Regions from separate parts of the Lysinibacillus sp. FSL P4-0201 genome, predicted to be linked through region 1. Evidence: riboswitches for the same ligand, from Rfam matches in the RefSeq annotation. Region 1 holds a riboswitch; each other region holds the start of a gene.
The links. A riboswitch is a leader RNA that binds a small molecule or an ion and turns the genes downstream of it on or off. The one in region 1 is predicted to bind S-adenosylmethionine.

Region 1 (4,263 bases):
GAGGAGCATTGTAATGACGATTCAATTTTTCCATTATCCGAAATGTACAACATGTAAAAAGGCACAGAAGTGGTTAAATGAGCATGAGGTTTCCTATGAAGAGGTACATATCGCAGAGCAACCTCCCACTAAAGAAGAATTAACAGCTATTTGGCAAGCTAGTGGACAGCCTTTGAAAAAATTTTTTAATACCTCAGGCATGAAATATCGTGAGCTTGGTTTAAAGGACAAGTTAGCAGAAATGACGGAGGATGAGCAGCTTGAGCTACTTGCTTCAGATGGCATGTTAATTAAACGTCCCATCGTGACAGATGGAAAAAAAGTTACTTTAGGTTTTAAAGAAGTAGATTTTGAGCAAGCTTGGAAATAACCGTATTAAACCTTGTATTTATAGGAGAAGTATGGCACACTGAAAGTGAATATATTACATATTTATGGAGGGGTTTTTTGCATGAGCACACCTAAAGACTTACGATACTCTGAAGAACATGAATGGGTAAAAGTAGAAGATGGAAAAGTACGTATTGGTATTACTCACTTCGCACAATCTGAATTAGGAGATATCGTATTCGTTGAGCTTCCACAAGTTGGCGACGAAATCAAAACAGATGATCCATTCGGTAGCGTAGAATCAGTAAAAACTGTTTCTGAATTATATGCACCAATCTCAGGTACTGTAGTTGAAGTAAATGCAGATTTAGAAGATAGCCCAGAATTCGTTAATGAATCACCATATGAAAAAGCATGGATGATCGTTGTTGAGCCTGCTGACGCATCAGAAGTTGAGAAACTAATGACAGCAGAGCAATACGAAGAAATGATCGCTGAATAAGACAAGCCATAATCGAAAAACGTCGGAAACTACCGGCGTTTTTTGTTATATAATGACTTATAAGTGGGGATCTCTAAATGGAGGTGGCGTAATGTTCGAGGGAAAATGCTTGATAGTAGAAGGGCGCTCAGATAAGCTACAAATTGAGCCTATTTTGAATGAGAATGTTACAATACTATGTACGAATGGTACAATTGGTGTGCATCAATTAGAAGAACTACTGGATCCCTATGAGGGCTGTGAGCTATTTACTTTTTTTGATGCAGATACTTCTGGTGATAAGCTACGTGCATTAATGGACAGACATTATCCAGAGGCTGAGCATCTGCGCACAATGCCAACATACAAGGAAGTAGAAACAACACCAAGAAAAGTGCTAGCAATGATCTTACTGCGTGCACATTTTTCAATCCATAATGAATATATTTTGTAAGGTTGCGTGAGTAAATGGAAGAATGGTCAATAGAGCAGTGGGAAGCGGCTAAACAGTCGGGAGAGAAAACTGCATTTTATTTATATACACCGATGTGTGGAACGTGTGCAGTGGCATCTAAAATGATGTCCATTATTGAGCAATTACTGCCACAGCTACAAATTGGTAAAGCAAATATCAACTTTTTGGAACACATTGCTTATGAGCATCAAATTGAAAGTGTTCCATGTCTACTCATCAGTGATGGCGGAAAAGTGACAGAAAAGATTTATGCTTTTCAATCCGTACCATTTTTATATGAATTGTTAAAAAAATCAATTGACTGAACTTTACTAGCGTGGTAAAGTATCAAATATATTACTAAAACATTAAATATATCGAACTCTTATGAAGAGTGGCGGAGGGAAGTGCCCTATGAAGCCCGGCAACCATCACAATGTGAAAAGGTGCCAAATCACCCAAAGATTTTTCTTTGAAAGATGAGAGAACGGTTTAACGTATCATACGTGACCCCTTCTACTTGTCTGTGAGTGAAGGGGTTTTCTATATGAGAAAAGGAGTATTCGCTATGATCCAGCTTCAAAATATTACAAAGAAATACAAAACAGCAAATGGCGAATTAACGGCAGTCAAAGACGTCAACCTTACTATTAATAAAGGTGAAATTTTTGGCATTATCGGCTATAGTGGTGCTGGTAAAAGTACCATGATTCGTTTATTAAACGGTTTAGAGAAACCGACAGCAGGAACAGTAACGGTGAACAATCAAGAATTTTCATCGATAAAAGGGCAAAAGCTTAGAGCAGCTAGACAAAAGGTAAGTATGATTTTCCAGCATTTTAATTTACTTTGGTCAAGAACAGTTGCCGAAAATATTGCATTCCCTTTAGAAATCGCAGGCTTCCCAAAGGCTCAACGTGAAGCGCGTGTGAAGGAATTAATTGCCCTTGTAGGCTTAGAAGGGCGCGATAAGGCATATCCATCCCAGCTTTCCGGGGGACAAAAGCAGCGTGTAGGAATTGCACGTGCATTAGCGAATAATCCAGAGGTTTTACTATGTGATGAGGCGACATCCGCACTCGACCCTGAAACAACGGATGCCATTCTTGATTTACTCGTAGATATAAATGAACGCTTAGGCTTAACAATCGTCCTGATTACCCACGAAATGCATGTCATCCGCAAAATTTGTCATCGTGTAGCGGTGATGGAGGCAGGCGAAATTGTGGAACGTGGTGAGGTATTACAAGTCTTCCAAGCCCCACAGGCGGCTATTACTAAGAAATTTGTATCTCAAATTACAGACACTAAGGAAACACAGGATACGGTAGCACAAATTAAAACAAACTATCCAACTGGACAACTTGTCAAATTGATTTTTGTTGGTGAAAAAACAGAACAGCCTGTCATCTCACATCTTGTGAAACAATTTGATGTAGAAGTAAGTATTGTTCACGGAAATATTTCGCAAACAAAAAATGGTGCATATGGTACATTGATTGTGCAAATTGATGGCTCTCAGACAAACGTCACTGAAGCCCTTCGTTATTTAAATACAGTGGAAGTACAGACGGAGGTGATTGAAAATGCTAACTAATCTCTTTCCGAATGTAGACTGGGAAAATATGTGGCAAGCTACGTATGAAACTTTATACATGACAGCTATATCAACGGTTGTGACATTTATTCTTGGGTTAGTCATTGGTATTGTTCTATTTCTAACTAGCCCCAATCAGTTATGGGCAAATAAAATCGTTAACTTTTTAACAGGATCACTCGTTAATATTTTCCGTTCCATTCCATTTATCGTATTAATTATTTTATTAATTCCATTTACGAAGTTTTTACTAGGTACAATTCGCGGTGCCAATGCGGCGTTACCTGCTTTAATTATCGGTGCAGCACCGTTTTATGCTCGTATGGTATTAATTGCGTTACGTGAAATTGATAAAGGTGTGATTGAAGCAGCCCGTTCAATGGGAGCAAAAACTTCTACGATTATTTGGAAGGTATTGGTTCCGGAATCATTACCAGCTTTGATTTCTGGTATCACTGTAACGGCTGTTGCTCTTGTAGGATATACAGCGATGGCAGGAATTATTGGTGCAGGTGGTCTTGGTAACTTAGCTTTCTTAGACGGCTTCCAGCGAAATCGCCAAGATGTGACATTAATGGCAACTATTTTGATCTTAGTAGTCGTATTTATTATTCAATGGATTGGTGATTTAATTACCGAGAAAATTGATAAACGCTAGCAAGAAAAAGGGGTTATTCCGGTTTTTACCGCTAACATATTTTAAACAAATAAAAGGGAGTGTCATAAATGAAAAAGTTATTAGCAGGATTATTTTTATCAATACTTGTACTAGCATTAGCAGCTTGCGGTACAGATAAAAAAGAAGATGAAAAATCAGCATCTGGCGATCAAACAGATAGCAAAGAAAACGTAACATTAAAAGTAGGTGCTTCTAATACACCGCACGCAGTTATTTTAGAAAAAGCAAAACCGATCTTAGCTAAAGAAGGCATAGACCTTGAAATTGAAACGTATACAGATTATGTTCTACCAAACCAAGATTTAGAGTCAAAAGATATTGATGCAAACTATTTCCAGCACATTCCTTACTTAGAGCTACAAATTAAAGACAATGGCTATGATTTCGTTAATGCAGGTGGCGTTCATATTGAACCAATCGGTATTTACTCTAAAAAATATAAAACGTTAGAAGACCTGCCTGAAGGCGCGACAATTTTACTTTCTAATTCAGTATCTGACCATGGTCGTATGCTGTCATTGCTAGAGGCTAAAGGCTTAATCAAATTAAAAGAAGGCATTGATAAAACAGCAGCAGAATTAAAGGATATTGAAGAAAATCCTAAAAACTTTAAATTCGATGCAAATACTGCCCCAGAAATGCTTGTACAAATGTACGAAAATGATGAAGGCGATGCAGTACTTATCAATTCTAACTTTGCCATCGATAACGGTTTAAACCCA
Region 2 (4,263 bases), 450 kb from region 1:
AAAATACAAGCAATTGTAGGCATATTAAGTGAATTAGGCACTTCATTTACTGAGGTAACAAATTCAGCTGAAAAATTAGCGAGCTTTGCGCAAAATTTAAAAGGATAGACTACTAACATTTACATTCTATTTTTCATATTTTTAGACGTAATAAACACTATAGTACCTATTTAAATGCTTGTTGTGAAGTTATCGCTATAGAGGATCAATTTTATAGAGATTCAGAAAGTAAGAGCTATTTCACTGATGAAATAGCTCTATTTTTGCTAAATTTGTAAAGGATTTAACGTAATTTTCAATGAAAAAGGATTATACTGTAGAAAGAATGAATAATAGGGGCGGTTATGATGAAAACAGTTGTTGTTTTAGGCGGCGGTATTACAGGACTATGTACAATTCATTATTTGCAACGTCAAGTGAAGGAACATAATTTAGATGTTCGTCTAGTGCTTATAGAAAAAAATACATATTTAGGAGGCAAATTATATTCAGCACATGAACAAGGTTTCATCATGGAAACGGGTGCTGATTCTATTGTAGCCCGTCATCAAGGCGTTATGGAACTCGTGCAGGAGCTTGATTTTGAGGCGGAATTAGTTTACAACGAAACAGGTATTTCTTATATTTATACGAATAATGAGTTACATGCTATTCCGGCAGATTCAACTTTCGGAATACCGATGAGTGTAGCATCCTTAGAGGAAAGTACACTTATTTCCGAGCAGGGAAAAAAAGAAGCGTTGAAGGATTTAACATTGCCAAACAATGGCTTCACAAAGGAAAGTTCTATTGGTGAATTTTTAACTTACTATTTAGGAGAGGAACTGGTGAAAAACCAAATTGCACCAGTCCTTGCAGGTGTTTATTCGGGAGATTTACATCAGCTTTCTATTGGCTCTACTTTACCGTATTTAATTGATTATAAGAATGATTTTGGAAGTATTATTAAAGGCTTTGATGCGAATCGTGAGCAATTTGTTAAAGCAGCGAACAAAAAATTTATATCCTTTAAAAATGGTTTATCTTCTTTAATTGATCGACTTGAACAGACCTTATCCGATGTAGAAATTATCAAGGGTGTTACTACACTAAATGTTCAAAAACAAGATAAGAACTACACAATTTCCTTAGCTAATGGTGAAATTATTGAGTCAGATTATGTCGTTTTAGCATTACCGAACGATACTGTACAAAATCTGCTACAGGATGAATCTTTAAACCGCTATTTTGACCAATTTACGACAGCGTCAGCGATTACTATCTATTTGGGTTTTGATGTGCCAGACGCTAAATTGCCAGCAGATGGAACGGGCTATATTGTTTCCCATAATTCAGACGTAACTTGTAATGCGGCAACTTGGACTAGTCGTAAATGGAAGCATACATCGAAAGAAAATAAATTACTTGTGCGACTCTTTTATAAGAGCATCAATCCAGCCTATGAGCAACTACGCGCCATGACGGATGAAGAATTGGCAGCAGTTGCTTTAGAAGATGTGAGAAAGAGCCTAGGAATAGAGGAGCAGCCAACCGTTGTAAATGTAACAAAATGGATTGATCAAATGCCTAAATATGATCTAGCGCATCGTGAAGCATTACAAGGATTACTACAAGAATTACATGAGAAATATCCTAATTTATCGATTGCAGGGTGCTCGTATTTTGGCGTAGGTATTGGTGCTTGCATTCAAAACGGGAAAAAAATTGGTGAAGAGCTTGCAAAGGAACTTGCCAATTTCTAAGGTTTTAAGTGGAAAAAAACTTTGTTATGTGAAATAGTCTTGACTCATTCGTCAGTAAACGATATGATTCTTTTAATTATTTAAAAAATTCATACTTAATTCTTATCAAGAGAAGCAGAGGGACTGGCCCATTGAAGCTTCAGCAACCAACTTTATTGTCAGGTGCTAAATCCAGAAGACCGTTGAGTCGAAGATGAGAAGGAACAACAATGATGAATCGTTAAAGCCTTCTTTTTTTATGAAAGAAGGCTTTTTATTATATAGAGACATAGGAAGAGAGGCTAATTTTATGGGATTGCTTGAAAGGTTAAAAACGCATGTATTGACGGCAGACGGTGCAATAGGCACAGTGCTATATGGCTATGGATTGGAGTATTGCCATGAGGAAATGAATGTTCAGAGACCCGAGTTAATTGAAAAGATTCATAGAGAATATATTGCGGCTGGTGCTGACATCATTCAAACGAATACGTACGGTGCAAATGCCATTAAATTAGCTCGCTATGGATTGGAATCACGTGTCCAACAATTTAATGAAGCTGCTATCACCATCGCAAAACGAGCAGCGGCTGATGGCGGTCAATTTGTTTTAGGAACAATTGGTGGTATTCGGGGAATTCGTAAAAGTGATGCAACCTTGGATGAAATATTAGCGACTATTGAAGAACAAGCAAGCGTCTTACTTGCAGGGAATCCAGATGGCCTTTTACTTGAAACTTATTATGATTTTGAAGAATTAACAGCAACCTTAAAGATGCTACGAGAAAAAACAAAATTGCCGATTATTGCACAAGTTTCTATGCATGAGCCCGGTGTTCTACAAAATGGGTTGTCTTTAAATAATGCTCTCCATGAGCTTGAAGCCCTAGGTGCTGATATTGTTGGTGTCAATTGTCGACTAGGTCCACACCATACAATTCAGGCATTTGAAGGTGTAGAACTTCCTAATAAGGCATTTATGTCGGCCTATCCAAATGCATCACTTCTGGACTTAGAGGATGGGCGTGTCGTTTATGAATCAGAAGCTGATTATTTTGGTCGAGCGGCTGTTGAATTGCGTGATCAAGGTGTACGTTTAATAGGGGGCTGCTGTGGTACAACACCCAAACATATTGCAGCAGCAAAGAAGTATTTAGAAGAGTTATCACCGGTTCAGGAGAAGCTTGCGAAGCCTAAAAAGATTGAGATTGTTCGGGAAGCGGAGCCAACAAAGTATGAGCCTCTTCATGAAAAAGTTAAACGTGAACGTTCTGTCATAGTAGAGTTGGATACACCTAGACATTTAGAGATTGATGGGTTCCTTGAAGGAGCAAAGCAATTATATGATGCAGGTGCAGATGTAGTTATGATGGCAGACAATTCATTGGCCTCTCCACGTATTAGCAATATTGCAATGGGCGCATTGTTGAAGAGCTCACATGGTGTACGCCCACTAACTCATATTACATGTCGAGACCGTAATTTAATTGGTCTACAATCTCATTTAATGGGGTTAAATGCTTTAGGTATTCATGATGTGTTGGCCGTTACGGGTGATCCAACGAAAGTAGGAGATTTCCCAGGTGCGACAAGTGTTTATGATGTATCTTCCATGGAGCTAATCCAATTAATTAAGCAATTAAATGAAGGGGTCTCTTTCTCAGGTAAGCCACTTCGTAAAAAAGCAAATTTTTCAGTTGCTGCTGCATTTAATCCAAACGTCCGTGTGTTAGATCGTGCTGTGACACGCTTGGAGAAGAAAATTGAGCATGGGGCAGACTACTTCATTTCTCAACCAGTATATACGAAAGAGAAAATTGTAGAGATTTATGAGGCAACAAAGCATTTACAAGCTCCAATTTACATCGGTATTATGCCTGTTACGAGTTATAAAAGTGCTGAATTTTTACATCATGAAGTGCCAGGTATCAAATTATCTGAAGATGCCTTAACAAGAATGAAAGCATGTGGAGAAGATAAAGAAAGGGCAACATTGGAAGGGATTGCTATTGCCAAAGAATTAGTAGAAGTGGCTACGCAATATTTCAATGGGATTTACCTTATTACACCATTTTTACGTTACGATGTGACACTAGAGTTGATGAAATATATAGAGCAATTGGATGAACAGAAAAAAGGAGTAAGTATACATGGCTAAGCACTCGATTGAAGAGCAACTAGAGAAACGTATTTTAATTCTTGATGGCGCAATGGGAACAATGCTACAAAATGAAAATTTATCAGCAGAGGATTTTGGTGGCGAGGAACTTGATGGCTGTAATGAAAATCTTGTGCTTACTAGACCAGATGTTATTGAAAAAATTCACCATAAATACTTAGAGGCAGGCGCAGATATTATTTGTACAAATACATTTGGTGGGACGCCTCTTGTGTTAAATGAATATGATCTTGGCACAAAAGCAGAAGAAATTAATAAGCGTGCAGTGGAAATTGCTCGCCAAGCAGTGGATCGTTATTCCACATCAGATTGGCCACGTTTTGTTGCAGGGGCTATGGGGCCAACAACAAAAACGTTATCAGT
Region 3 (4,263 bases), 1.5 Mb from region 1:
ACCAAATGCTGCCACCATTCCAAGCAAAATCGGTACTACTGCGCCAGCTCGTGCTGTAGCAGAAGGTACAAAAAATGCGAGGACGATAGAGACTAAAATAGCGCCAAATACGATAGCTTTTGTTTTCGTTCCTACCAGTGAAAGAATCCAAAGTGCAAGTCGTTTATGTAGATTAGTAATTTGCATTGCTGCGGCTAGAAAAAGAGCTGCTGCTACTAAAGCAACGGCAGAATTACTAAAGCCACTTAAAGATAATTTTAATGCGCTAGCTGTTCCTAGCTCTGTAGTTGGATTATCCATTGACGGAGCGAGTCCTAGTAAAACAGTTACTAGTGCAATGATCATGGCCGAGCTCACAGGATATGAAACGGCCTCTGTAACCCAAAGGATGACTGCAAAAGCTAAAATGGCTAAAGCTCGTTGCCCAGCTATAGGTAAATCACCATTGTTAGGTAAAAAGGTAATAATGATTAGTAACGCGAATGCCAAGCCAATCCATAGTGGCTTTAAATTAAGTTTTGTAGCTGCTTGCTTTGGTGAAGACATATTTTCTCATCCTTTCTACGATAAAAATGACGATTATTATCCATAACATCGGCCTGTATAATGTTTTATTGAGATAAGAATATGTCTATTTTATTGTAGAAAAAAATCTATGTGAAAATGGTGTTTTTTACAGCAATATGAGTAGATAAAGAGAAAAAATACGGTCACAAAAAATACAAAAATATCCATTAAATATTATTCCTTTTTCTTAAAGGCAGAAGTTACTTTAGGCTCTGTTCCATTGACTAATCGTTTAATATTTTCGAGGTGCAGGATGATGGCTATGCCAAAAAAAAGAAGAGCTATAATGGTTGGGCCAATGCCAGGAATCCATAAATAAGTTGCTGTACAAAACACGAGATAAAATTCTAGAACACCTACAATTAAATAATTTGTTGCAAAGGATAAAATAACAAATAAAATAAGTGCAAATAAACCAATCTTCCAATCAACAGCAAGTAAAATACCAATGATGGAGGCCGTTCCTTTCCCGCCGTTGAAGCCCATGTAGAAGGGGAAATTATGACCTAAAATAACCCCAGCAGCCATAATATAAGTAAGCAGCCAAATTTGTTCTTCTGTTAAATGAATAGCGTCCGCTAGATAAAAATGTGCACCTATAATAGCGACAACGCCTTTGCCTATATCGATGAGGGCTACTAAAACGCCATACTTCCAGCCAAGGGAAAGAGTGGCATTAGAGGCACCAGCATTACCGTGGCCAGCCTTTTTTAAATCAACCCCCGATAAAAATTGAGCCACTTTAGAGCCGTGAATACAGCCTATTATATAGCCAATCATAAGAAAAATGATCACGGCCTTTACCATAAAAATACTCCTCTCGAAATTTTTTCTAAAATAGTGTATGCGTTCATATTACGTATAAGAGCAGACAGAAGTTTCGGAAAAAATAAAATTTACATGTTGACAGAAAAAAACTCTATGTTTATACTGTGTAACAACGATGGAAATTGAATCTCATACTCTTATCAAGAGCGGCGGAGGGATAGGCCCTATGATGCCCGGCAACCAGTAAGCAATGAGCTTACTAAGGTGCTAATTCCTACAGATTCTTACTTGGATCTGGCAGATAAGGGGAGGAAAACTTGCAACCGCAACCCTCTTCTTAGCTGAAGAGGGTTTTTGTTTTCTACAGAAAAATCCTCCTCATCTCCGGTACCATCGTAAAAAAATAACCATTTGGAGGTACACAATGACAAATTTTAAACCAGAAACATTGCTGTTGCATGGTGGTCAAGAGCCAGACCCAGTGACGGGATCTCGCACAGTTCCAGTCTATCGCTCAACTGCTTTCGTATTTAAAGACACTGCTCATGCGCAACGTCTTTTTGCCTTAGAGGAAGCAGGGAACATTTACACACGAATTACCAATCCAACAGTTGATGTGTTTGAAAAACGTGTGGCTTTATTGGAAGGTGGAACAGCAGCAGTAGCACTTTCATCTGGTGCAGCAGCTATCGCATTTTCCATTTTAAATCTAGCTGGAGCTGGTGATGAGATAGTAGCAGCTAGTTCTTTATATGGTGGTACGTATAATTTATTCGCTAACACATTACCAAACTATGGTATTAAAACAATTTTTGTAGATGAAACAAACCCAGAGAATTTCAAAGCAGCGATTACTGATAAAACAAAAGCTGTTTTTGCAGAGGTTTATGGTAATCCAAGTTTAAAGGTTTTAGATATTGAGGCAGTAGCTAAAATTGCACATGATAATGGTCTACCATTAATTATTGACAGCACGTTCGCTTCTCCTTACGGTTCTACACCTATTGAATACGGCGCAGATGTTGTAGTTCATTCAGCAACTAAATGGATAGGAGGTCATGGTACAACTTTAGGGGGCGTTGTTGTAGACGCTGGTAAGTTTGATTGGACTAGCGGTCGATTCCCTGGTTTTACTGAACCAGATGCCTCTTACCATGGTCTACGTTATGGAATTGATACAGCTTCTGCTGCCTTTGCTACAAAGCTACGTGTACAACTATTACGTGATTTTGGTCCAACATTAAGTGCTGATGCTGCTTTTAATTTATTGCAAGGGTTAGAAACGCTTCATCTGCGTATCCCTAAACACAATGAAAATGCATTGGCAGTGGCTGAGTATTTACAAAACCACCCATTTGTGGAGTATGTAAATTATAATGGCCTAGAAGATTTTCCGACACATGAGTTAGCAAAAAAATATTTAAGAAATGGCTTCGGTTCAGTGCTTACATTTGGCATAAAGGGTGGACGAGAAGCTGGGCGAAAGCTTATTGATAGCGTGAAATTATTTTCACATGTAGCAAATGTAGGTGATGCAAAGTCATTAATTATTCATCCAGCTTCCACTACTCATCAGCAACTATCAGCAGACGAATTAGTTCAAGCTGGTGTAACCGAGTCGCTCATTCGCTTATCCATCGGTTTAGAGGCAGTAGAGGATATTATTGCTGATTTAGATCAAGCCATTACACAGGCTACAACAACTGAACAAACAGTAGAAGCTTAAAGTTTAAAGAAAATGGTAAGATGTTGTGACGTTAACGTATTTTCTCATTCGATTAGCCTCATTTGGTAATGCGTTAAACGTTGCTACATCAATCTATTACTGCACCCGTTAATTATCAGAACCTTATAAAAAACAATACCAAGTAATTTTATATGTATTATTGACTTTGTTAAATCCATGTTATATACTAGGAAATAAGTTAACAGTACGAAAATTTTTTTAAAAAAGGTAAATGTTTTCATAAGTGCTCCCCCACTTTTGAATATATAGAAGAGTAGTTGCCTAGCCAGTGACTACTCTTCCCAAAAACTGATGATAAAGGAGTGTTTAAAATGGGTAACATCTATAGTGCGCAAAACATTGTATCCTATCTAATATATGAGCTAAATGAAGGGCATGTATTTGTCAACAATAAATCCATTCAACACCTTCTTACATCAGTCGAAAGAAAATGGCAGGAAGTATTTGGTCATACAGCATTTCAAGAACATGTTTTTACTGAAAAGGACTTTACTGTAAAGGAAGTATTTGAGGCATATGAACAGTACGGTGTGAGCCATATCTCACTTCCTGCGACAGAGTTTTACTTGAAGTATGGTACATTTCAATTAGTGGAACGTACGTATGCAATACCAAATTTTACAGAAGAAGAGATTAGTCTTGTTCAACAAGCTTTAGCACAATATCGTTATCAATTGCTTTCAAAAGCAAGTTAAAACCCCCTCATATTTTTAAGCTCATTCTCTGCTGCTACAGGGAATGAGTTTTTTCTTTAAAGGGATTGTTATGAGTGTCTGAGCATACATATATATAATAGAAGAAAGACATTCATATATTGAAATGTAAATAGTCAATATTTGTTCAAATCTTATAGATTGATTAATAAAACGTATAATAAAGGGAATGAAACCGATTTCTTTTGCACATCTAGAGAAAACAAATGTCCTTCCTAGAAAGATTTTTCTTGTGCAAAGCGTGTATTTGCGTTACAATTTTCTTTAAGTTAAATTTTGAATTATTTGAATTTGTATGTGTCCTAACACATATAGAAATAGCGAAACTCATACAAAGAGAGTTGGCTAAAGACTGCGGTGGGTGTCAAATTGTCATGACACAACCCCATGGAAAATTAGCTTTAATGAAACTGCGGAATGTAAGTTGGAGGGAATAACAAGAATGGCAACTATAAAGGCAGCGATTTT

Region 2: another riboswitch for S-adenosylmethionine. It lies ahead of MKY76_RS20730 (bifunctional homocysteine S-methyltransferase/methylenetetrahydrofolate reductase); the one in region 1 lies ahead of MKY76_RS18390 (methionine ABC transporter ATP-binding protein).
Region 3: another riboswitch for S-adenosylmethionine. It lies ahead of MKY76_RS02350 (O-acetylhomoserine aminocarboxypropyltransferase/cysteine synthase family protein); the one in region 1 lies ahead of MKY76_RS18390 (methionine ABC transporter ATP-binding protein).

Annotation. Positions count from the first base shown of each region.
Region 1 covers NZ_CP151995.1:3,654,991-3,659,253, reverse strand. The annotation lists gene MKY76_RS18410 (arsenate reductase family protein) at 14-370, shown strand; gene gcvH (glycine cleavage system protein GcvH) at 452-832, shown strand; gene MKY76_RS18400 (hypothetical protein) at 924-1,265, shown strand; gene MKY76_RS18395 (thioredoxin family protein) at 1,280-1,591, shown strand; SAM riboswitch class I at 1,648-1,751, shown strand; gene MKY76_RS18390 (methionine ABC transporter ATP-binding protein) at 1,834-2,862, shown strand; gene MKY76_RS18385 (methionine ABC transporter permease) at 2,852-3,520, shown strand; gene MKY76_RS18380 (MetQ/NlpA family ABC transporter substrate-binding protein) at 3,589-4,263, shown strand, end outside.
Region 2 covers NZ_CP151995.1:4,109,935-4,114,197, reverse strand. The annotation lists gene MKY76_RS20740 (globin-coupled sensor protein) at 1-108, shown strand, start outside; gene MKY76_RS20735 (protoporphyrinogen oxidase) at 348-1,742, shown strand; SAM riboswitch class I at 1,842-1,942, shown strand; gene MKY76_RS20730 (bifunctional homocysteine S-methyltransferase/methylenetetrahydrofolate reductase) at 2,032-3,879, shown strand; gene metH (methionine synthase) at 3,872-4,263, shown strand, end outside.
Region 3 covers NZ_CP151995.1:462,440-466,702, forward strand. The annotation lists gene MKY76_RS02340 (DASS family sodium-coupled anion symporter) at 1-546, opposite strand, end outside; gene MKY76_RS02345 (glycerol-3-phosphate acyltransferase) at 742-1,374, opposite strand; SAM riboswitch class I at 1,530-1,643, shown strand; gene MKY76_RS02350 (O-acetylhomoserine aminocarboxypropyltransferase/cysteine synthase family protein) at 1,760-3,061, shown strand; gene MKY76_RS02355 (hypothetical protein) at 3,394-3,777, shown strand; gene MKY76_RS02360 (homoserine dehydrogenase) at 4,238-4,263, shown strand, end outside.